3 regions of the Caldanaerobius polysaccharolyticus DSM 13641 genome follow, and region 1 is predicted to be linked to each of the others. Evidence: predicted binding sites of a transcription regulator. Region 1 holds the regulator's gene; each other region holds the start of a gene.
What was found. Region 1 encodes ArgR, which controls arginine synthesis, uptake and breakdown. Its sites were predicted from a motif close to ANTGNATAAANATACA; they were not measured.
Positions count from the first base shown of each region.

Region 2: the regulator ArgR is predicted to act here: its motif matches at 4,911-4,926, upstream of CALPO_RS0104865 (basic amino acid ABC transporter substrate-binding protein).
Region 3: the regulator ArgR is predicted to act here: its motif matches at 2,768-2,783, upstream of argC (N-acetyl-gamma-glutamyl-phosphate reductase).

Region 1 is NZ_KE386495.1:1,125,284-1,131,496, forward strand. Features, by position in the region: partial or broken gene dxs (1-deoxy-D-xylulose-5-phosphate synthase) at 1-509, shown strand, start outside; gene CALPO_RS0112120 (TlyA family RNA methyltransferase) at 490-1,284, shown strand; gene CALPO_RS0112125 (NAD(+)/NADH kinase) at 1,299-2,114, shown strand; gene CALPO_RS0112130 (arginine repressor) at 2,138-2,587, shown strand; gene recN (DNA repair protein RecN) at 2,604-4,301, shown strand; gene spoIVB (SpoIVB peptidase) at 4,378-5,649, shown strand; gene spo0A (sporulation transcription factor Spo0A) at 5,724-6,213, shown strand, end outside.
Region 2 is NZ_KE386494.1:816,996-823,208, reverse strand. Features, by position in the region: gene flgL (flagellar hook-associated protein FlgL) at 1-468, shown strand, start outside; gene CALPO_RS0104895 (flagellar protein FlaG) at 481-837, shown strand; gene fliD (flagellar filament capping protein FliD) at 853-2,514, shown strand; gene fliS (flagellar export chaperone FliS) at 2,511-2,897, shown strand; gene CALPO_RS0104880 (Arm DNA-binding domain-containing protein) at 2,899-3,237, shown strand; gene CALPO_RS0104875 (glycosyltransferase family 4 protein) at 3,297-4,427, shown strand; gene CALPO_RS0104870 (zinc-ribbon domain-containing protein) at 4,514-4,711, shown strand; gene CALPO_RS0104865 (basic amino acid ABC transporter substrate-binding protein) at 4,962-5,777, shown strand; gene CALPO_RS0104860 (amino acid ABC transporter permease) at 5,791-6,213, shown strand, end outside.
Region 3 is NZ_KE386494.1:203,245-209,457, reverse strand. Features, by position in the region: gene CALPO_RS0101960 (adaptor protein MecA) at 1-7, opposite strand, end outside; gene metX (homoserine O-acetyltransferase MetX) at 89-1,207, opposite strand; gene CALPO_RS0101950 (homocysteine synthase) at 1,213-2,484, opposite strand; SAM riboswitch class I at 2,568-2,674, opposite strand; gene argC (N-acetyl-gamma-glutamyl-phosphate reductase) at 2,966-4,003, shown strand; gene argJ (bifunctional ornithine acetyltransferase/N-acetylglutamate synthase) at 4,036-5,253, shown strand; gene argB (acetylglutamate kinase) at 5,250-6,134, shown strand; gene CALPO_RS0101930 (acetylornithine transaminase) at 6,146-6,213, shown strand, end outside.

The sequences.
Region 1 (6,213 bases):
TGGCATTAGACGCACCTGTGGCTATAAGGTATCCCCGGGGCTATTGCCATGGCGTAATAGAAGGAAAGGAGGAGTTTGACGGGCGATCTGAGATACTGCATAAAGGCCACGACGTAACCATTGTAGCTGAAGGTCGAATGGTTGGCATTTCGGCGAAAGCTGTAAAACTCTTGAAACAGAAAGGCATTGAAGCTGAGTTGATCAACGCTCGCGTTATTAAGCCTCTAGATAGAGATACTATAATATCCTCGGTTTTGAAAACAGGAAAGCTGGTCACAGTAGAGGACAATGTAAGGATAGGAGGTATGGGAAGCAACATATTGCAGCTGATGAGCGATAGTTGCCTTTATGGTATACCTACCAAGATAATAGGCTGGCCTGATGAGTTTATATGCCATGGGAGTGTGGATGATGTTTTTAAACATTACGGCATGGATGCACAATCCATAGCCAATTCTATTTGGGAATTTATAAGCAGGAGACCTTACTATGGGGAAAATGAGGCTTGATCTTGTGCTGGTTTACCAGGGATTTTATGAGTCCAGAGAAAGAGCTCGATACAATATAAAAGCTGGAAATGTATATGTAAACGGCGTTGTATGCGATAAACCTGGGGAAAAAGTAGATGATGGTGCCAACATAATGATAAAAGGGGATGTTATTCCATACGTGAGCAGAGGTGGCATTAAGCTTGAAAGAGCCCTTAAGGTGTTTGGCGTTTCGGTGGCGGGCAAGGTTGCTATGGACATCGGCGCTTCTACCGGCGGTTTTACCCATTGCCTGTTAAAAAATGGAGCGAGAAAGGTTTACGCTATTGACGCCGGTCGTGGTCAATTGGACGGCAAACTGAGGGATGATGAGCGGGTTGTCTGTATGGAGGGCGTCAACGCCAGGTATTTAAAAAAAGGGGATATTCCAGAGACAATAGATATAGTGACTATTGATGTATCGTTTATATCTGTGAAAAAGATAATCCCGGTAATTTCTGATTTCATTGTGAACGGCGATATAATATCCCTGGTAAAGCCCCAATTTGAGGCAGGGCCGTATTTGGTGGGTAAAAGAGGGGTAATAAAAGATGCGAAAATTCACGAGGATGTGCTTAAAAGCGTAATTGAGGAGGCGTTAGCCAATCGATTGACATTGGCAAATGTGACGTATTCGCCTATAAAGGGCTCTCAAGGCAACATAGAGTTTTTTATTCACCTTAAAAAAGGTGAGGGTTCTGTAGATGTCGATAAAATGGTAAAAGATGTGGTCAGAGATGCTCACGCTAATCTATAGTTAGGAAGGTGCAGATGAAAAGGGTAGGGATTGTGGCAAATAGCCAAAAAGACAAAGACGGCAAGATAACAATGTCGTGCATAAACTGGTTGCAAAAGGAAGGCTGTCTTGTAATAACAGCCGACGACGAAAGTCTCTATTTAAAATCCGATTTCATCGTAGTTCTCGGTGGAGATGGTACCATTCTCAACGTAGCGAGAAAGGCATCGGTATTTGAGAAACCTATTTTAGGTATAAATATGGGGCGTCTGGGCTTTCTTGCAGAGGTAGAGCTAAAGGACATGTATAGGTCGCTAAAAATGGCTATTGAAGGCAATTATACCATTGACAGCAGGATGATGCTGGAGTGCAAGCTGATGCGAAAAGGTCGCATATTGCAGGAGTACCATTCCCTTAACGACGTGGTGATTACAAGGGGCGCTTTTTCCAGAGTTATACGTTTAAAAACTTACGTAGACGGAGAGTTCGTCAACACCTATTCAGCTGATGGTTTAATAATATCCAGCCCCACTGGTTCAACGGCTTATTCTCTGTCAGCAGGTGGGCCTATTGTAAGACCTGATGTACCGCTGATCATCGTAACGCCTATATGCCCTCATTCTTTACACAACAGGTCTATAATAGTGTCTGCTGATTCGCGGATAGACGTAGACATTTTGGACAGCAATTTGGATATTATGCTTACAATAGATGGACAAATTGGTTACAAGTTGACAAAAGGAGATGTGGTGACCATTAATAGGTCAAAATACCAGAGCAAGCTTATAAGGATAGAAAAAAGGCCATTTTTTGAGGTGTTGAGAAGCAAATTGTCTGAGAGAAACCAGTAATAGCTTTGGGAGGAAATGTGTAGATGAAGTTAACTAGGCATGCTAAAATACTTGAGTTGATTGAGAAAAAGCCTATTGAGACCCAAGATGAGCTTGTTGAAGAGTTGAGAAAAAGCGGTTTTAATGTGACCCAGGCTACTATATCTAGGGACATTAAAGATCTCAGATTGGTAAAGGTTATGGATAACAATGGCAAATACCGGTATGCTTCGCTTAATAAAACAGAAGAGGATGTAAGTAATAAGTTGTTTACCCTGCTTTCCCAGTCGCTGGTATCTGTTGACTATGCGGGAAACATCGTCGTTCTAAAGACTTTATCTGGTACTGCTATGGCAGCTGCTGCGGCGATAGATGCTTTGAATTTTAAAGATATCGTGGGCACATTAGCTGGAGATGACACGATATTTGTGTTGGTAAGAGATTCTCAAAACGTAAGCGAAATCCTGGCCAGGTTTAAAAGCCTTATAAAGTAATGTAAAGGTGATGTCCATGCTCGTTTCCCTTTCAATTAAAAATTTTGCGTTGATCGACAATATAGAAGTGTACTTTGACAGAGGTTTAAATATAATAACAGGTGAATCAGGTGCTGGTAAATCCATAATTATCGAAGCCTTGAGCCTAGTGCTAGGGGGCAGAGCGGATAAGGAAATGATAAGGGCAGGTTGCGAAAAGGCAGAGGTTGAAGCTGTGTTTGAGATAAGAAAAGATAGCGAGATCGGCGATGAATTAAGGAGCATGGGATTGCTTGAGGGGGAAGATGATCTAATAATATTGTGCAGAGAACTTGCGTCCAATGGACGAAGTGTGTGTAGGATAAACCACAAAACTGTTAATGTTTCTATTTTGAAGCGCATTGCCCACAGACTTGTGGATATCCACGGTCAAAATGAGTACCAGGTGTTATTTGACGAATCGACTTATCAAGGGCTTCTGGATTCATTTGGAGGAGAACCGCTGAAGGCGTTAAAGGAAGAAGTAAGTAAGGTCTACCGAACATACGTGCAGATAGATCGGGAAATAGAGAAGTTAAAAGACGAGGGCAATAATCCGTTGGAAGAGGAGTTTATAAGGTATCAGTTAAATGAAATCGCCGCTGCCAATTTAAAAGAAGGAGAAGAGGAAGAGCTTTTAAAGGCGAGAAAAATCATGAATAACGCTGAAAAGATATACGAAGCTCTTTTTAACGTTTACTCCTTATTATACGACAATAAAAACGGCCTGAGCATTTTAGAAGGTTTGGGAGAAGCTATAGAAAAATTAGAGGATATATCTCAGTACGATGGGGATATACAGGGTATAATAAAATACTTAAACGATTCGTATTATCAAATACAAGACGTGTGTGAATGCGTGCGGAAATACATGGAAAACCTGAACTTTGATCCTGAAAAATTAAATGAAGTAGAGGAAAGGCTTCACATCCTCTCTGATTTAAAGCGCAAATATGGCAGGAGCGTAGAGCAGCTGATTGAATACCGATCAGAATTGCAGTCAAAAATAAACAGAATTGAAAACAATATTCAAATATTGGAACAAATGCAGCGGCAGAGATCAGAGATATATGAAGAGCTGTTACGGCGATGTTCAGATCTGTCCAGGATGAGGGAAAAAGTGGCGAGCCAGATGGAAAAGGCAGTGTCTGCCGAGTTGGACCAGTTGGGCATAAAAGGTGTGATATTTAAAGTGCGCATAAACCCGAGGGAATTGTCGGAGAATGGTGTAGATGGCGTTGAATTTATGATAAGCACCAATCCCGGCGAACCTTTAAAACCGCTGGCTAAAGTTGTGTCGGGCGGAGAGATGTCCAGAATAATGCTGGCGTTTAAGAAGGTATTTGCTGAGGCAGATGGTATAGACACCCTTATTTTTGACGAGATAGATACCGGGATAAGTGGGCAGACCGTTCAGGTTGTGGCGGAAAAGATTTTAGAGCTGTCTTTAAAGAGACAGGTTATTTGTATTACCCATATGCCGCAAATAGCCAGTATGGCTGATACTCACTATTACATTCAAAAGGCCGTAGAAAAAGGGAGAACGCACATAAAGGTGGAAAAATTAGATGATAAAGGGCGAATCAGAGAGATTTCTAGGATAATAAGCGGCGATAATATCACGCCTCTTGCGCTTTCCCATTCAAAAGAGATGATAGCTAACGCGATTAAATTGAAGGAAAAAATAGCTCAATGAGCTCTTTTTTTATAAGTATAAATACCACTCCGGAGGGACATTTTATATTTGTAAGCCTATGAGGAGAGTGGTATTTATGCGTTTTAGAAAAATTGCCTGTACCGTTATAATTATTTTTATATTGGCAATAAACAATTCGCCGCTAATAAAAAACTTTGTGCAATTACCTGTTCATCAGATAGTATTCAAGGGAGAGGAATTTAAGTTAAACATAGGTTTTCCCATTTCTGTAAATATAAGAGCCAATAAAGATGGCATTATAAAAATAAATGATTTGTCAGAGAGATATAAGTATGTGCCTTTTTTATCTCGCTTTAGCGTAAAGGCAGAAGATGTCGGAAAGGCTATAATGAACTTTAAGCTGCTGGGCTTAATCCCTGTTAAAAACGTGACGCTAGATGTGGTGCCCAGAAAGTACGTGATCGCTGGGGGAGAGTCTATAGGCGTGAGGATTAATACAAAAGGGGTTATTGTGGTGGGTTTTTCAGACATCACTGATCCTACGGGGAAAGCGCGCTGCCCTGGTAAAGAAGCAGGGGTGAGAGTGGGTGATACCCTTTTGAAGATAGACAACCAGGATATAAAAGACAGCGATAGCATTGTAGACCTCTTAAGCAAAAAAGAAGGTAAAACATTATCGCTGCAAGTTCAGAGGGACCAGCGTGTGATACAATTAAAGGTAAACCCTGTAAAGTCAAGGGATGATGGCGAGTACAAATTAGGGCTGTGGGTAAGGGATCACACTTCTGGAATAGGAACTCTTACTTTTATAGATCCGGAAAACAATAGATTTGGGGCTTTGGGACATCCTATAACGGATGTAGATACAGGACAGATGCTTTCTATAAGCGATGGAGATATTATGCGCGCTCATATTACATCCGTCAAACAAGGATACAAAAGTAGGCCAGGGGAGATTAAAGGCATATTTGTCGAAGGCGAAGATACCATAGGCAAAATAGAAAAAAATACTAAATACGGCATTTATGGAACATTGTACGCCAGTCCATCGATTAAAAGATTGTATCCTATAGGGTATCAATCACAGGTAAAACCAGGTCCGGCCAAGATATTGACTACTATTGAAGGGGATAAGGTGGGGGAGTACGATATACAGATTCAAAAAGTAGTAAAACAGGATCAGCCTAATCCCAAGAGTATGATCATAAAAATAACCGATCCGTATTTGTTAAAGCGCACAGGAGGTATTGTTCAAGGGATGAGCGGAAGCCCTATAATCCAGGATAACCGGCTTGTAGGCGCAGTTACCCATGTTTTTATAAATGACCCTACGAGGGGTTACGGTATTTATATTGAGTGGATGATTAGGGAGGCTGATAGAAAATAATTTATGGTAAAATAAGGAGGATTTTTGACTTTTATGTAGAATAATTGAAAAAGTAAAAATTGGTTTGAGGGAGGATTAAATTGATCAGGTTATTGATAGTAGACGATAATAAGGAATTTTGTTCTATTTTAGCTGATTACTTTAACAACGTAGAAGACGTAGACGTGGTGGGCATAGCCAATGATGGAAATCAAGCCATCAAATTGATCAAAGAACATAACCCCGATATTGTTTTGCTGGATATAATAATGCCATATTTAGATGGACTGGGGGTACTAGAATCGTTAAAGACCCTTAAATTGGCCAAATCGCCAAAGATCATAGTGCTCTCGGCAGTAGGTCAAGAAAGGATAACGCAAATGGCTATAAACTTAAATGTAGACTATTATATCCTCAAGCCTTTTGACCTTAATACGCTTTACAAGAGGATAAAAGAGATTTTTATGTTGCCTCTTGACGGCCCGGTAAAAAGCCAATCGGATGGATTTAAATCTGATATCGATCAAATACGGTTGGAAGCCCAGATTACGGAGATCATCAATGAGATAGGGATACCTGCTCATA
Region 2 (6,213 bases), on a different contig from region 1:
ACAATTACGTACAGAGGGATTAACGGAGGCGTGACGCCGCAGCAGATTGAATTTGAAGTAGGGCAGGGAGTAAGCATACCTGTCAATGTAGAGGCATATCAGGTGTTTGGAATCAGGGATAGTGCTAGCGGCAAAAATGATATTTTTACTGATTTAGATAATTTGATAACTGCCCTCAACAAAGGCGATACCCAGGCGGTATCTTCCATGCTGGGGAAAATCGACGCTCACTTAAATAATGTTCTGGCTGTAAGAGCTGATATAGGGGCGCGGCAAAATAGAATGCAGCTTATATTAGACAGGCTGCAGGACGACAACCTGAATTACACCGATCTTTTGTCAAAAACCCAGGACGTGGATATCGCCGAGATATCTATAAAGCTGGCCAATGAACAGAACGTATATACGGCATCGCTTATGCTGGGCTCCAAGATAATAATGCCTACGCTTATAGATTTTATAAAGTAGGAGGTATGAGCGTTGAATATCGTACCGGCTGTAACCAATGTTCCTGCTATAAAGCCGGTTAAAGGGCAGACGGATAGAGATGTTCACCTGAAGAAAGAAGGGGATGGCTCTCAAAAAGAAACCGGCAAGAATATCGATGAGATCAAAAAAGACAGGTTAGTTAAAGCCGTTGAGGATGCCAATAAAAAGATTAAAGATCTCAATATAAGAATAGAGCTTTCTGTTCACGAAAAGACCAAAGACGTGGTTGTAAAGTTTGTGGACAGCGATACAAATCAGGTTATAAAAGAATACCCGCCGGAGAAATACCTGGATTTGGTAGCGAGTTTATGGGAGCTGGCGGGGTTATTTGTGGATGAAAAGGTTTGAGAGGACGGTGATAATGTGGTAAGCCCTGTAAATACCCTCAGGATAAGCGGACTGGCCACAGGCCTTGATACCGATTCTATTGTAAAGCAGTTGATGCAGATACATCAGATCCCTCTAGATCAGCTGAAGCAGAAAAAGCAGATACTGGAGTGGCAGAGGGATGACTACAGGAGCATAAATACCGCTATAAGCGCCCTGAGGGATATGGCTTTTAACATGACACTTCGGGGGACGTATCTTAAGTATAAAGCCACTGTGACAGCGACACCTGGAAGCACTAACGGCAATGCAGGTGCAGTGTCAGCAACACCAGGGGCATCGGCTGTGGAAGGTAGTTATATTATTGATGTAACGCAACTGGCCAAACCTGCAAGTTTGGTAAGCACGCAAAATGTTACGGTAGATCCGACAAAAAAGTTATCTGATCAAGGTATTACCTCGATAGATTTTACTATAACTGTATATCAGGTAGATGCCAATGGAAATCCCATAAAAGACAGCAATGGAAGTCAAATTGCCTATTCAGCAACATTTAGTTCAACAGGTACAGATACTAATGGTTCTTATAAAGTAGATACAAGTATGACTTTAAATGATATTATAAACAAGATAAATAGTGCAAAAGATGCTAGTGGTAATAGCCTTGGTGTAAAGGCTTCTTTTGATGCTGTGCTAAAGAGATTTGTGCTTACTACCACTGGTATAGGTGGCAATGCTAAGATTGAAGTAAGAGATAATAGCAGTAATTTTATGGGTGGCACTTTAAATATATCAACTAATAATCCGGCTCAGGGTTCAGATCCAATTTTTTCATATACCAATAACCAGATCAGCGGTTTAAGTTTTACTAACGATTCTACCAATCCTGTTTACCATACCAATACAGTTACAATAAACGGTGTCACATATAATCTCATTGGTACGGGAAGGGCAGATATATTTATTCAAAAGGACACCGATGCCATATATCAATCCATAAAGGATTTTATAGATAAGTATAACAGCACGCTGGATACGATTTATAAGATGTATACAGAGCCCAGGTATCCCGATTATCCTCCTCTTACCGATGACCAGAAGCAGCAGCTTACGGATACCCAGCAGCAGCAATGGACGGAGAGGGCCAAAAGCGGTTTGTTAAACGGCGACGATTTGCTGGATAGCATTATGACCAATATGAGGATGAAGATGTCCTCCAACGTAGGCGATGCCTCTTTTACGTACCGGAATATGTACCAGATAGGTTTGAATACATCCAGTTACTGGATTGATAAGACAGGTAAGATAACCATAGACGATGCCAAATTAAAAGATGCTATTAACAATAATCTGGATGCTGTCATAAAGCTTTTTACAAATCCATTTCCCACGAAGCCCGATGGGAGTGTAGATACCCAAAGGAAGTCTGAAGGCGGATTAGCTGTACAGCTTAAAGATTACCTGGATTCTGCTATAGATCAGTTGACGCAGAAAGCTGGCACCAGTGATATGCTTTATGACAACAGCTTCATATCCCAGAGTATAAAAGAATACGACCAGCAGATATCCGATATGCAGGCGCGCTTAACGGATATAGAGAACAGGTATTATCAGCAGTTTACCCAGCTGGAGACGCTTATGCAGCAGATGAATACTCAGAGCCAATGGTTGGCCCAGCAATTAGGGGGTGGAAAATGATGGTTAATAATCCTTATCAGCAGTATAAGGCCAATGCGGTTATGACAGCTTCCCCTGAGGAATTGACCCTTATGCTTTACGATGGCATTATAAGGTTTTTAAATCAGGCAAAGGAAGCTATTTCATCTCACGATATGCAGACAGCCCACGAGAGGCTGGTAAGGGTACAGGATATATTAAATGAACTAAACGCCACACTGGATAGGAATTACGATATATCCGCTAATTTTGCCAGTTTGTACGATTTTATGATTCGTAAAACGGTAGAGGCCAATGTAAAGAAAGATGTGTCTATTATCGATGAAGTGTTGGATCTGGCGAGGGATTTAAGGGATACGTGGCAACAAGCGATGAAAAAGGCCAGAAAGGAAAAAGCGAAGTAGTATGAGTGAAAGCGATGTGGTAAGACTGTACCATTTGACGTTGCAGCAGGGGGAGGCCATAGAGCGACAGGATGTAAAGAGGCTTATGGACGTGACTGATGAAAAGCAGAGGATAATAGATAAGTATAGGGGCGGAAAAAGCATATTGGTTAAAGGAGAACAGGACGAGAAACTGCTTAAAGAGATATTGAAACTGGAAAAAACCAACCTCGAGAAAGCGGCTCGACTAAGGGATGAGATACGGCGTAAAATTGAGCACGTTAAGTCGGGTAAAAGTGCTCTGCAGGGTTATTTTCCCCATAGTTATGCTTTACCTGCCTATCTGGACAAAAAAAAGTGAATTACGCAAACAAAACAGCCTCCTTTACATATTCATATTAATGTAAAGGGGGTCGTTTTATGAGAATCCTCATATCGTCGATATGGATGTATCCACTTCCTGGCGGCGTTTCTTCACATATTAAGGCTTTAAAAGCCACTCTGGAGCGATTAGGGCACAGCGTGGACGTAGTGTTGCCGGATTACCCTGAAAGTAGATGTAATTCCCTTATAGCTTTTTATGAAAACGCCAGGCATTCCCTGGCTGATAAAGTGGAGTATCGATTGAGATCTGCCACTTATGATGTCATAAGCTGCCATGATGTCATGTCATTTTTGGCTTGCCTGTTTTTGCACGTAAATATACCCATTGTCCTCACGGTTCACGATTTGATAGAGGAAGAAGCTCTTGCCTCAAAATTGATATTAGAAAACTCCGTGGAGGAGAAATACCTGAAATACTGCGAGGAGATGGCATATAAAAGTGCACCGGAGATAATAGCAATGAGTCCGGTCATAAGGGATTATATAAAGGCTGTAGCGGGCTGTAAAAGGATAACCTTATTGAGAAACTTCGTTGATATGGAACTTTTCAGGCCAATAGAGGTAGATAAGGGCTTTAAGCGGGACTTAGGAATACCTGACGATAGGTTTGTGGTTTTGTGCCCTCTAAAGCTTACGGCCAAGAGCGGCATTGGGTATCTCATAGACGGATTCAGGATATTGCTGGATGAAGGTATAAAAGCTTATCTGGTGGTAGCAGGGGAGGGAGAAGAGAGAAAGGCCTTAATAAATAAAGCAGAATCTCTCAGATTGACCGGCAATTACATAATGTTAGGGTCTGTGAACCATTCTATAATGCCCATGTTTTATGCCATCGCCGATGCGGTGTGTATACCATCTGTTGCCATTGGGAGGGCGAACGGAGAGACCCCTGTATCTGTCCTGGAGGCTATGATGTGCGGAAAAGTGGTGGTGGCATCAGCTATTGCAGGCATAAAAGATGTAATAAAAGATGGAGTAAATGGCATACTGGTCAGACAAAAAAGTCCTTTTGCCATAGCTGACGGAATTATGAGGATTATAAAGGATGGGAGTTTAAGAAGTGCCATAGAGAAAAATGCCTATGCCACAGCCCTCCGGAGTTATTCCAGCATCTTTGCCGCCAGGGTGTATTTAAAGGTATTTGAACGTTTGGTGAGAAAATTCTGATTTTTAATAAATGACTTGTAATTTTGTAAAAAACATGATATAATATCTGTAATTTAAACCATTATTCAAAGTGAGGGGATTTTTTGATGTATCAGGACAAAGTTTTAGTATGTAAAGACTGCGGCCAAGAATTTGTATGGACCGCAGGGGAACAGGAGTTTTACGCTGAGAAAGGCTTTCAGAATGCTCCTGTAAGGTGCAAAGCGTGTAGAGCTGCCAGAAAGAACAGCCGCAGAAACAATGGCGCCATGAGGCAGCGCAGGTCAAATACCATGGAGTTATAATCCCCTTGCTTTGAAAGAGGATTATAAGCCAACACAAAGAGGCCGTACGGCCTCTTTTGTTTTTTACTTTGTTTTCCCACAGGTTTCCCACACTTAAAAGTGGCCTGACCAAAGTTATGAACAGGTTTATCCACAATATCCACAGACAAGCTGTCAACAAATTGATGTTGCAAAAGATCAACATACAATGTATAATTATCGTATAATTATTCAATGGATTTAATATTTAAAATTAGAGGGGAGAAATTAGATGAAAAAGTTTATAGTTTTGGTTTTAGTTGCTTTACTGGCCTTATCGTTAGCATCTTGCGCGAGTTCTTCTAAAAATTCACCTCAAAAGAGCGATGTGGGTACTTCCTCTGCTACAAGTCTGGACAGGATAAAGAAAGCAGGGGTTTTGGTTATGGGTACCAGTGCGGATTTTCCACCCTATGAGAGCCATCAGCTAGTAAACGGCGAGGACAAAATCGTGGGGTTTGACGTGGATATAGCCCAGGCCATTGCCGATGGGTTGGGCGTAAAGCTCAGGATAGAAGACATGAAATTTGATGGCCTTATCGCAGCTTTGCAGTCAGGGAAGATCGATATGATTGTTGCTGGCATGACTCCTACACCTGAGAGGGCAAAAAGCGTAGATTTTTCCGACCTGTACTATAACGGCAAGCAGGTGTTGGTGGTCAAGAAGGACAACAAAACCATTAAAAGCGCTTCTGATTTAAAGGGCAAAAAACTGGATGCCCAGCTGGGAACCACCAGCGAAAAGGCTGCTAGAGGCATTAAAGGTGCTACTGTAATCCCCATAGACAAAGTGTCCACCGAAGTAATGGAGGTCAAGACCGGAAAAGTTGACGGAATGGTGGTAGAGCAGACCGTGGCAGTTGCGTACCTTAAAGAGAATCCTGATTTAAAAATAGTGGAAATACCTGAACTCAAAAGCGAAGAAGGCGCAGCTATTGCGGTCAAGAAAGGCGATAAAGCCCTACTCGATGAAATAAATAAGATTTTGAAGCAGCTTAAAAACTCGGGAGAATATGATAAGCTTATAGACAAATGGTTTAGAAAGTAAAGGAGAGTAAAGCATGAGCAATTTAGATTTTGCCAGTATGCTTAAATACTGGCCTCTATTTTTGAGAGGCGCTCTAAGCACTGTAGAATTTACCATAGGCGCCGTTATGATAGGTGTTGTCTTAGGCACTATTGCGGCGCTTATGAAGATGTCAAAGGTAGGGGTTGTAAGCTTTATCGGAAAAGCGTATATAGAGATCATAAGGGGAACCCCATCTCTTGTGCAGCTCTTTATTATATATTTCGGTATTTCCCAGGTGTTAGACATGAATATCCCCAAATTTTATGCAGCTGTTTTTGCCTTGGGTATAAACAGCGGGGCGTATGTGGCGGAGATAATCAGAGCTGGGATAGAAGCTGTTGACAGAGGTCAGATGGAAGCTGCTCGATCACTGGGTATGCCCCATAGGATGGCGATGCGCTATATCATCATGCCA
Region 3 (6,213 bases), on a different contig from region 1:
TTTTCATTTTCCCCACCTCCATATTTTGTTTACAGTAATATTATATCACTTTTTTCTTAAAAAAGTAATTTAAAAAAATCGTGAAGCTTTACAGCTCCACGATTTTGGGTTTTTCATCTGTCTCTGTTTGTTCAATAAAGTTTTTTACCGCTGGCCCCAATAGGTCTATATCCACCAGAAAAGAGTCATGTCCCTGATTTGAGGATATTTCACAGTATACAGCACATCCACCTACTCGGCTGAGGTTGCTTACAAATTCTTTTAGATACTTAGGCGGATATATGATATCGGTGTCAATGCCTACAACTAGTAATTCGGATTTTATTCTCTGCAGAGCCTTTTTCATCGTGCCATAGGGTTTTGAGATGTCGTGGGCATTCATGGCTTTTAAAATGCATATATAAGAGTTTGCGTCAAACCGCTTAAGAAACGATTGGCCGTGGTGTTCCAGGTATCTTTCGCACTGGAACTTCCCTTGAGGATCTTGTTCTCTGCCAAACCTTATGTCAAACAATTCATCGCTTTTATAGGTTATCATTCCTATCATTCTTGCTAGGGAGAGGCCTTTGTCAGGTTTTAATTTTTTATCGTAGTAATAACCGTTGTTCCAGTTAGGATCATTTAATATTGCAGTAATTCCAATGTAATTAAAAGCTATGTTAAATGGAGACAGCACAGGGGTTGCTGCTATCACAATGGTTTTATCCATCATGGTGGGATAAGTAACAGCCCACTCCAGCGCTTGCATTCCTCCCATAGAACCACCTATGACGGCTTTTAAATGGGATATCCCAAGATAGTCCAACAGTATTTTCTGCACCCTGACCATATCCCTTATATTGATTTCAGGGAAGTCAGAAGCGTATGGTTTTCCTGTTCGAGGGTTAATAGACGATGGGCCTGTGGTACCTTGGCATCCTCCCAGGACGTTGGAGCAGATCACGCAGTATTTTTCAGTGTCAATGTACTTGCCTGGCCCTATGAGTCCATCCCACCAACCTGGTTTTTTGTCGTCCTCTGAATACCTGCCAGCAGCATGGCTGTCCCCTGACAAGGCGTGTAGTACAAGCACGATGTTGTTTTTGTATATATCAGGTTTTCCGTATACCTCATATGCTATTGTGAGCTCATCAAAGGTGTAGCCGCTTTCAGTGGTAAAAGCAATTTCGTCCTTAGTGAGGTGGAGGTACCTCTTTTTTACGATCATGGGCTTCACCCCTGGGATGCTCTTAATGCCTGATCCAGGTCTTCGATTATATCGTCTATGTCTTCTATGCCTATGGATAACCTTACCGTATCCGCTGTAATGCCTGATGCCAGTTGTTCTTCCTCTGAAAGCTGCTGATGAGTTGTACTGGCAGGATGTATGACAAGGGATTTGGCGTCACCTACGTTGGCTAGGTGGGAGAACAGCTTAACGCTGCTTATAAATTTTTTGCCTGCTTCCAGTCCCCCTTTTATTCCAAAAGTGAAAACAGAACCACAACCTTTTGGCATGTATTTTTGAGCCAAGTTATGGTATTTGTTGTCAGGTAATCCTGGGTAATTTACCCAATTTACATAAGGGCTTTTGTAAAGGTATTCGGCGACTTTCTGAGCGTTATCACAATGCCTCTGCATCCTCAACGATAACGTCTCAAGCCCTTGCAGCAACAAAAAGGCATTAAATGGGCTCAAACACGCTCCTATATCTCTCATAAGATGCACCCGCGCTTTTACAATATAAGCGCTTTTGCCAAAGCTCTTGGTATAGCTTAAGCCATGATAGCTTGGGTCAGGTTCTACCAATTCGGGGAATTTACCGTTATCCCAGTTGAATTTGCCTGAATCCACGATGACGCCGCCTATAGAAGTCCCGTGACCGCCGATAAATTTCGTGGCAGAATGCACGACTATGTCTGCTCCAAATTCAAAAGGTCTGCATAAGTAAGGGGTGGCAAATGTATTGTCTATTATCAACGGTATGTGGTTTTCATGGGCGATCTGAGCATAGGTTTCTATATCAAAAATATCTGTTTTGGGATTGCCGATGATCTCACCGAATATGGCTTTAGTTCGCTCATTTATGGCATTTTTTACTTCCTCAGGTCTTTCTGGGTCTACAAATACCGTTTTAATGCCAAATTTAGGCAATGTATTCGCTAGAAGAGTGTGGGTGCCCCCGTACAGGTTGGTGGAGGCTACGATTTCGTCTCCTGCTGAAGCGATGTTGAGTATTGAAAGAGTGATAGCTGCCATCCCTGAAGAGGTAGCAAGAGCTCCTACACCGCCCTCCAAAGCGGCTATTCTCTTTTCAAAGACGTCTACCGTTGGATTCATAATTCTTGTATATATATTGCCCTCTTCCTTTAAACCGAAGAGGTTTGCTGCGTGCTCTGGGCTGTTGAACACGTACGATGTAGTCTGATAGATAGGCACGCTCCGAGAACCGGTAGTTGGATCGGGTTTTTGCCCTGCGTGCAATGCCAGTGTGTCAAATTTCATAGAGCAGATTCCTCCTTATAATTGTAAAATAGGCATTAAAAAACCTCTTCTAATGAGAAGAGGGCGCATACTCTATGTACCCCCTCTCATCTCTCAAAACTCATCGTTTTGCAGGAATTGGCACCAGTCGCACCAACGTGCCGGTTGCCGGGCTTCATCGGGCCAGTCCCTCCGCCACTCTTGATAAGAGGTTTTTTTACTGATTATTTTATTTTTTAATTACGGAAATTATAGCATACAAATTGAATTAACGCAATAGCCAAAATTTAATGGTAAAAAATATTGCATTTTTATTCATTAGCGAGTATAATGTAATAAACGATGAATTATTATACATAATAATTATTAATTATGCGAAAATGATGTCCTTTGTCCCTGTATTGACGTCTATTTTATGTATAAATATTAAATCAAAAGTTATTGTATTGAAACAGAGATTGTTATACAATTTATAGGAAGTAAAAAAGAAAGGGGGGTAGATATGATAAAAGCAAGCGTCGTAGGAGCTTCTGGATATACAGGGGTAGAGCTTATAAGGTTACTGGCTTTGCATCCCGAAGTAGAGATCGTAAGCGTTACGTCTTATAACTATAAAGATAAAGACTACAGCGATCTGTATCCCAGTTTAAAAGGGTATGTGGGTATGAAATTTGAAGAATTACATAAAGAAGACATTATAAAAAAATCCGATGTGATTTTCTCGGCGCTGCCCAATGGCCATGCCCATGAACTGGCCAATGAGGTTGTAGCAAAGCATAAAAAGCTCATAGATTTAAGTGCAGATTTTCGCTTTAATGACTTTTCTGTATACGAGAAGTGGTATGGACCTGTTCCTCCTATTGACCAGCGGATAAAGAGAGTATATGGCCTTCCGGAGATACACAGGCTAGAGCTGAAAGGGGCCAACGTAGTGGCTAACCCTGGATGCTATCCCACCAGTGTGATATTGGGACTGGCTCCTGGGCTAAGGTGCGGGCTTATAAAAGCGGAAGGTATAATCATTGATTCTAAATCGGGGGTATCTGGTGCAGGTCATAATCCAACCCTCAATAACCTGTACACAGAATGCAATGAGAGCGTAAAGGCCTATGGCGTTACACATCACAGGCATACGCCAGAGATTGAACAGGAGTTAAGTTATCTTTCAGGAAACGATGTTAAAGTGACTTTTATACCTCATCTTGTGCCTATGACAAGAGGAATTTTGAGCACCATCTATTGTGATATAAAAGATGACGTTACATTATCTACGGTAAGAGAGGCTTACAGGGAATTTTACAGCAAAGAATTTTTCGTCAAGGTACTGGATGAAGGGCAGTTTCCCCGTACAAAGGATACCTATGGGTCAAACAACTGCCATATCGGTTTGGCATACGATGAGCACACGGGTAAGCTTATTATAATATCTGCTATAGATAATCTCGTTAAAGGAGCATCAGGTCAGGCTATCCAAAATATGAATTCACTTTTTGGATTACCGGAAAATACGGGGTTGGATTTTCCGGCGATTTACCCGTGACCTGCGAAACTGGTGGTGAGAGGAGAGTAGTCATGGATGTCATATTCAACGAAGGCGGTGTTACGGCTCCGGAAGGCTTTTTAGCGGCAGGAGTTCATTGTGGAATTAAGAGATATAAAAAAGACGTGGCAGTGGTATACTCTCGGGTACCGGCTGTTGCGGCAGGGGTTTTTACTACAAATAGAGTAAAAGCGGCGCCGCTAAAAATAACGATGGAGAATTTAAGGGACAAAAGGGCTCAGGTTATTGTGGCCAACAGCGGGAATGCCAATGCCTGTACCGGTGAGAGGGGTATGAAGGACGCCAAAGAAATGGCGGAGTTGACTGCCAAAGAGCTGGGGTGCAGGACTGAGGATGTAGTGGTCGCGTCCACGGGGGTTATAGGCGTTAGGATGCCCATGGAAAAGGTGAGAGATGGCATTATTCAATGCTGCAGGAATGTAAGCAAGGAAGGCGGGGTTGATGCGGCTTGTGCGATTATGACCACGGATACGTTTAAGAAAGAGATGGCTGTAAAAATAGATGTTAGCGGTAAAAAAGTGACGATAGGTGGGATGGCAAAAGGTTCAGGTATGATACACCCTAATATGGCCACGATGTTGTGCTTCATCACTACCGACGCCAGTATTGAGGCAGATGCGTTGGAAAAAGCTCTTAGACGCGCCACTGTCAGGTCTTTTAATATGATAAGTGTGGATGGGGATACCAGCACCAACGATATGGCTGTGGTATTGGCTAACGGTCTGGCTGGCAACAGACCCATTCAATGGGGCACAGAGGATTTTGATGCGTTTTATAGAGGGCTGGAGACAGTGTGCGTGGAATTGGCTAAGATGATGGCGAGGGATGGGGAAGGCGCCACTAAGTTTATGGAAGTGGAGGTTAAAAATGCCCCTGATGAGCTCAGCGCTGTCAAAGCGGCCAGATCGATAACTCGATCCAATCTGGTGAAAGCGGCAATATTTGGCGAGGACGCCAATTGGGGAAGGATTATATGTGCAGTGGGTTATTCAGGTATAGATTTTAATCCAGAGCTGGTGGACATATACATTTGCAGTAAGGCAGGAGAATTGATATTAGCCCAAAATGGCATGGGATTGGATTTTTCTGAGGACAAGGCAAGAGAAATACTGAAAGAGAAGGATATAAAGGTGATTGTGGATTTAAAGCAAGGGTACGGCCACGCTACAGCGTGGGGATGCGATCTGTCTTACGATTATGTAAAGATAAACGGGAGTTACAGGACATGATAGCGGTTGTGGAGGAGAATAAGATTATGGAGGCTATTGAAAAAGCCAATATCTTGGTAGAAGCCCTGCCTTACATCAAAAATTTCAGGGGAAAGACCTTTGTCATAAAGTACGGTGGCAATGCGATGGTAGATGACCGGCTAAAGCACATGGTCATGGAAGACATAGTGCTTTTGAAGTTTGTCGGTATAAATCCGGTGATAATACACGGTGGTGGTCCGGAGATCAACGACGTTCTAAGGAAATTAGGCAAAAAGCCACAGTTTGTAAATGGCCTGAGGGTTACCGATAGAGAAACTATGGAAGTAGTGGAGATGGTATTGACAGGTAAAGTTAACAAAGAAATTGTCTCTTATATAAACCGTTATGGAGGAAAGGCCATTGGTTTAAGCGGCAAAGACGGCGGGCTGGTAACCGCCGGTAAAGATCTGTCCAATGGCGATCTGGGATTTGTGGGCTATGTCAAGGATGTCAACACAGAAGTGATTCAGTTGCTTGTAAGGGAAGATTATATTCCGGTCATAGCGCCTGTGGCTATAGGTGAGGACGGCGAGACCTATAACATAAACGCCGATACTGTAGCGGGTGAGATAGCTGGAAGCCTTGGCGCCGAAAAGCTTATAATGCTAACCGATGTAGAGGGAATATACAAAGACTACAGGGATAAAGGTTCTTTGATATCTTCTTTAGATATAAAAACTGCGCTGAGCTATATTGAGAAGGGGATCATCGATGGCGGAATGATCCCGAAGGTGTTATGCTGTATAAACGCCATTGAGAAAGGTGTAAAGAAAACCCATATAATTGACGGCCGTATGCCTCATTCTATGCTTTTGGAGATCTTTACTCACAGAGGAATAGGGACGATGGTCGTGCGGTAAGGAGGATTAAAATGGATTACATCCAGATGGGCAAAGAGTACGTAATGAATACGTACAATAGGTATCCTGTGGTGCTAGT